2 linked regions of the Anatilimnocola aggregata genome follow. The protein of the gene in region 2 binds, or shares a complex with, the protein of the main gene of each other region. Links are inferred from orthologs where the notes say so. Each region holds a gene or a part of one and is shown on either strand. Other genes may lie near its edges.

What was found. The genes of interacting proteins can lie anywhere in the genome.
Region 1: pnp (region 2) and rny share a complex: the UniProt entries of both Bacillus subtilis proteins name them as parts of the possible RNA degradosome complex. The link is inferred for Anatilimnocola aggregata from one-to-one orthologs.

Annotation. Positions count from the first base shown.
Region 1 is NZ_CP036274.1:620,618-623,688, reverse strand. The notes cover bases 11-2,993. They hold rny (ribonuclease Y), read right to left. Parts: upstream 2,289-2,993; coding sequence 732-2,288; downstream 11-731. Other genes in these bases: ETAA8_RS02310 (hypothetical protein), read right to left, coding at 2,437-2,769; ETAA8_RS02320 (TIGR00282 family metallophosphoesterase), read right to left, coding at 11-680. Also shown: more of ETAA8_RS02320, read right to left, coding at 1-10. UniProt on the Bacillus subtilis protein: Endoribonuclease that initiates mRNA decay. Initiates the decay of all SAM-dependent riboswitches, such as yitJ riboswitch. Involved in processing of the gapA operon mRNA, it cleaves between cggR and gapA.
Region 2 is NZ_CP036274.1:6,652,538-6,655,602, forward strand. Bases 79-3,055 are described here. They hold pnp (polyribonucleotide nucleotidyltransferase), read right to left. Parts: upstream 2,722-3,055; coding sequence 436-2,721; downstream 79-435. Other genes in these bases: ETAA8_RS24985 (sensor histidine kinase), read right to left, coding at 79-293. Also shown: more of ETAA8_RS24985, read right to left, coding at 1-78. UniProt on the Bacillus subtilis protein: Involved in mRNA degradation. Catalyzes the phosphorolysis of single-stranded polyribonucleotides processively in the 3'- to 5'-direction. Necessary for competence development in Bacillus subtilis.

The DNA of each region.
Region 1 (3,071 bases), 6.0 Mb from region 2 along the record:
TGAAAAGTGATTGTAGTCTCCAGGACGCGGTCGATTCTACGGCCAAGGATGCTCTCGTGCGGGCCGGTCATGCCGACATCGCATTGAAAGGCCGTGCCGCCAGGAAAGATTTGTTCGTCGGCGGTCGACACATGCGTATGCGTGCCCAGCACGGCACTCACGCGGCCGTCCAACATGCGCCCCATCAGTTGTTTGTCGCTGGTGGCCTCGGCATGAAAATCGAGGACGCGGATTTTGACCTCGGCGGGCAACTCGGCCAGCACTCGTTCGGCAGCTTGAAAGGGACAATCGACGGGCTTCATAAAGACGCGGCCCAGGAGCGAGAAGACCCCGACCGATTCACCATTCGTGGCTTTCACCACCGCCCAGTTTTTGCCCGGAGCTTTGGCGGGATAGTTCGCCGGCTTGACGATGTTCCCCTCGCTGTTGAGGGTCGCGCTGATCTCGTTGCGGCGATAAATATGATCGCCCAGCGTGATGCAATCGACGCCGGCGGCAACCAGCTTTTTATAGATCGTCGGGCTGAGGCCGCTGCCATCGAGGGCGTTCTCGGCATTGGCAATGACGAAGTCGATTTGCTCGCGCGTGCGCAGCGGTTTGAGCGCCTGCATGACAATCCGCTGCCCCGGTTTGCCGACGATGTCGCCAATCAGCAGAATGCGCACAGAGGTGCCTCTCAAAAAAACGCGATCCCTCTCCCCAGAGTACTAGGGAGAGGGTGTTTAAATGCATTACCTCGCCACTTCAATGAATCGCGATTCACGCACCACGGTAACTTTGATCTCGCCGGGGTAGGTCAACTGTTCTTCGAAGGCCATGGCGATATCGCGGCAGAGTTTTGCTGCCTTGGCATCGTCAGTATCGCGCGAGCTAGCGAGGACGCGCAGTTCGCGACCGGCTTGAATCGCGAACGCTTGTTCGACGCCGGGAAATCCGCAGGCGATCGACTCGAGTTCTTCCATTCGCTTGATGTAGCGCTCGAGCGATTCGCGGCGAGCACCAGGTCGCGAAGCACTGCAGGCATCGGCAGTGGCGACGAGCATGGTGTAAGGATACTCGGTGACTATTTCGTCGTGATGACCAAACGCCGCGTGAACCACTTCGACCTTCTCGTTGTGCCGCTTGAGCAGGTCGGCACCGATCTTGGGGTGACCACCTTCGAGCTCGTGATCGGCCGCTTTGCCAATATCGTGCAGCAATCCCGCGCGGCGAGCGAGCGTGCCATCGAGGCCCACCATTTCCGCCAGCAGGCCCGAGAGGAAAGCCACTTCGACACTATGCCGCAGCACGTTCTGGCTATAGCTGGTGCGGAAGTGAAGCCGACCGAGCATGTAGATGACGCGCGGATGCAGGCCATGCGCGCCAACTTCTTCGGCAGCTTCTTCACCCTTCTTTTGAATGAAGCCTTCGATCTCCTTGGTCGTTTCCGCCGCAATCTCTTCGATTCGCGAAGGATGAATACGACCATCGGCAATCAGCTTGGCCAGCGATTGGCGGGCCACTTCGCGGCGGACTGGATCGAACCCGCTGACGATGACGACGCCGGGAGTATCGTCGATAATCACGTCGACTCCGGTCGCCTTTTCGAACGCGCGAATATTGCGACCTTCGCGACCGATGATGCGTCCCTTCATTTCGTCGTTGGGGATGTCGACCGTGCTCGTCGTGCTTTCTGCGGTGTGGGCAGAAGCATAGCGCTGAATTGCGGTGAGCAGGATGTCTCGCGACTTCTGCTCGACCTGCTCCTGCACGCGGCGTTCGTGCCGCAGGATGATGGAACCCATCTCTTGCTGCAACTCTTGTTCGAGCGTATCGAGGAGTCGCTTGGAAGCCTCGCCGGGCGAAAGTCCGCTGAGGTTGTGGAGCGTGGTGCGTTGAGCTTCGATCAGTTTTGCCAGTTCTTCGTTGCGACGGCTGGAGTCTTCCAGTCGTTCGGCCAGGCGGCGCTGGGTGGTCTCGACAATCCGCTCTTGCTTGCGGAGGTCGTCACTCGATTGCTGCACTTGCTCGGATCGCTTTTCAACGGCCCGTTCGCGTTCGCGCAATTCGTCGCGGCTCTTGGTCAACTGCTTCTCGGTTTCAGCCTTGGAAGCTAACTCCCGCTCTTTAATGGCCAGCTCAGCTTCCTTCACCTTGGAAGCAGCATCGCGCGCGGCGCGGTCGAGAATTTCTTTGGCCTGGTTTTCGGCATCGACCTTGCGCAGTCGATCGAGAAACTTTACTACGCCAAACGTCAACACGGCTGCAACTGCTGCCGCAATCGCACCGACTACTACAGGATTGTCCACAACGCCTCCGCTATTTTCTGGCAGCGAGAGTGCGGACCTGCTTCGCATGTTAACGCGTCACGGGGAAGTGATGAGCACTACCCGCGCGGCGTCAACTCTGACGGCGAACGAACAAACGTGTTTGACGAGAACCAACTTGACGAGTTTGCTACCAACTTCGATCGAGCACACGAGCAGGGTCAGCGATTCGCGTGGCAACCTGTGCCAAGGCACGAGCCGCAAGCGAGGGGACCAATGGCGGGGAAAGCCAACGATGAAGTGCGATCCGAATTTCTGACCACTCCAATCGGCCGACGGCACCGCCTAGCGAACCCGTTCGCACCGGGCGAACGTCGGCGGCACGATTGCCAGTCGAGATGTGGCGACGAGCGCGCTCTGCCGCAGACTTGCTCTTCAGCAAGCGGCAGGCAGCGCATAGCCAGTACCACACGATTGCGAGAAACTCCATACCACTCATCCCGTTCCATGAACCGAAGCTCATGAAATTCTGCTCGTGAAATACAGTCGAGCAGCAGAACGCCACCCGCAAGATCACAAGGCAACGCACCATCAATCCGCGTGGCTATCCATCGCCCCACGGCGTGCAAAATCGATTACGAACGTCAAAACGCCTGCCCACTTCGCCTTCAGGCCGAAGCAAGCTCCGCACCAGTTGCCAGTTCATGAATGAACTGAGCAAGGGGCGAAACCAATGCCGCCCCCTGGCACGAGTAGCATATTAACACAGTCTTCGCATGCTGCAACCGGAAGGGGCGGGAGACGAGGCGCAGAAGGCAGAAGGCA
Region 2 (3,065 bases):
AGAAAATCGTTCAGCAGATTTTCGAGCCGCGTGCATTGGCGCGTGACCATCTCGATCTTGGCGAGGGCGCGGCGTTCTTTGGGCGTAGCTGGATCGGCGAAGTCTTCCGCTAACAACTCCATGTTCATCCGAATTACGGAGAGCGGGTTCTTTATCTCGTGCGCTAGCGAGCCGGCCAGTTCGGCCAGTTCGACATACTGCGCCCGCAGTTCCTCGGGTGAAGCCGGCAGCGGAGTTTCATCAACCATCAGCTGGCCCTGAGACAGGAGGTCGGTATTACGTGGGACAGGCATCCTGCCTGTCATGAAATTTTTCACAGGCTGGAAGCCTATGCCACGAAGACAGGCTGAGAGCCTATCCCACGTTGGAAAATACAAAACCCGCGAGAACGACTTCCCGCGGGTCTTGATTATGAACGCTGAAAGCTAGTTTTGCCTAGCGACGGTCTCGACCGCCACCGCCACCTCGGCCGCGACCACCGCCGCCGCCTCGATCGCCCCCACGGTCATGACGCGGACGGTCGCCGCGATCTCCACCACGGTCACCACCCCGATCGTCGCGTGGCGGACGAGGAGGACGTGGTTCGCCACCTTCTCCCGGCGGGCCTTCTTTCGAAGCCAGTTCATCGGGTAGACCGAGTTCTTCCAAGGCCCGACGACGGCTGAGCTTCACGCGGTCGTGATCGTCAACGTCGATGACCAGCACCTTCATTTCGTCGCCGACGCGGCAGATATCGCCGACCGAGCTGACGAAACCACCAGCCAGTTCGCTGATGTGAACCAGGCCATCGCGGCCGGGCAGAATTTCGACGAAGGCACCGAAATCCTTGATGCTGCTGACCTTGCCGTTGTAGATCTTGCCGATCTGCACGGTGGCCGTGACGGCTTCGACTTGAGCTAAAGCGGCTTCGGCCCATTCGCGATTGCTGCTCGCGATGGTCACGATGCCGCTGTCGTCCACTTCGATCACGCAACCCGTGGCTTCTTGAATGCCACGGATCATCTTGCCGCCAGGACCAATGAGAGCGCCGATCTTCTCGGGGTCAATGGTCGTGCGGAGCAAGCGCGGAGCGTAGAGGGAGATGTCTTCTTTCGGACGCGAGATGCACGAAAGCATCTTGCGCAGGATCTGAATCCGGGCTTCGCGCGATTGCTCGAACGTCGCCTTGATGATCTCCTTGCTGATGCCTTCGATCTTCAGATCGAGCTGAATGCCCGTGATGCCGTTTTGGGTTCCGGCAATCTTAAAGTCCATATCGCCGAAGTGGTCTTCGTCACCGATGATGTCGGTGAGCAAGCACCATTCGGTTTCCGATTGCTGCACCAGACCGACCGAGATACCGGCGACTGGATTGCTGATTGGCACACCCGCGGCCATCAGGCCGAGCGTCGCACCGCACACGCTGGCCATCGACGAGCTGCCGTTCGATTCCAGAATGTCGCTGATGACGCGAATTGTGTAAGGGAACTCTTCGGGCGAAGGAAGAACGGGTGCGACGCTCCGTTCGGCCAAGGCGCCGTGGCCAATTTCGCGACGACCCGGACCGCGAATCGGGCGGCATTCGCCGACCGAGAAGGACGGGAAGTTGTAATCGAGCATGAACTTCTTCGAGTACTCTTCGAACAGGCCATCGACCCGTTGCTCGTCACGTGAGGTGCCGAGCGTGATGGTCACGAGGGCTTGCGTTTCACCACGTTGGAACACAGCCGAGCCGTGTACGCGGGGCAACACATCGACTTCGCATTCGATGTTACGCAGCGACTTGTTGTCGCGGCCATCGGGACGGTTGCCAGAGAGAATCAGGTCGCGAACGACGATCTCTTCGAATTCGTGCCACACCGACGAGAAGCGTTCGGGCTTGTAAGCGCCGTCAGCCTTGGGATCGGGAATGATGGCGGCCAAGGCTTGAGCCTTGACTGCCTTCACAGCTTCAGCGCGGGCTTGCTTCCCAGAGGTCAACTTGGCGGAACGATAGGCGTCGTAGTAGCCACTCTTGATGCGGTCCATCAGGCCGTCATCGGGCGGCGCGACGTAATCGGGGCGCTTGACGCCCACCTTGTCCGCAAATTCGCGCTGCATCTGGCAGATTTCGATAATCACCTGATGGGCGAACAGAATCGCCTCGTACATGTCGTTTTCGCTCATTTCGCGAGCAAAGCCTTCGATCATGGCGACCGAGGTTTCGCTGCCCGAGACGATGAGGTCGAGATCGCTCTCTTCCAAGTCGTCTTGACTCGGGAACGGAATGAACGTGCCATTCACGCGGCCCACGCGAACCGAGGCGATGGGCCCGCGGAACGGCAGGTTCGAAATGAACAGGGCACAAGCGATACCATTCATCGCGAGGACGTCGGCGTCGTTTTGGGCGTCGCTCGACATGACCATCGCCTGGCATTGCACTTCGTCGCGGTATCCCTTGGGGAACAGCGGGCGAATCGGGCGATCGCAGAGGCGCGAGGTCAGAATTTCTTTCGTGGTCGGGCGACCTTCCCGCTTGATGAAGCCGCCGGGGAACTTGCCCGCGGCAGCAACTCGCTCGCGATAGTCGCAAGTGAGGGGGAAGAAATCCTGGCCAGGTCGGCCGGCACCACCCACAACCGCGTTCAGAACGACGGTGTCCGCATATTGGGCGAGAACAGCTCCCGCTGCCTGCTTGGCGAGAAAACCTGTTTCGAACGAAAGAGTATGACTGCCGATTTTCTTTTCGACGCGATGCTTCACTGCTGCTACCTGATACTTTCTTTTCCTATGTTCCGGCTGCGACCGCTGCCCGCTTCAACTGAATATTCAGACTGAAAAAAAGGACAACACAAACGGTTGCGAACTGCGCGAACCTGAGACCACGAAACGGGGACTTGCAGAAGAGTTATGTTGCGATTGACGAAGCAAGACTAACCGCCCACTCTGCTAGACAGATGCGAGAGCGCGCGAACATCCAACTAACCATCAGCTCCACCGAGACTGAGGATGGCTAGCTACTCGACGCGTGGAAGACACATTCCATTGACAGACCAGCTACCTGGCCAATCAAGCCCTGCCAATCAGGGCTGACATCATTCACGCCC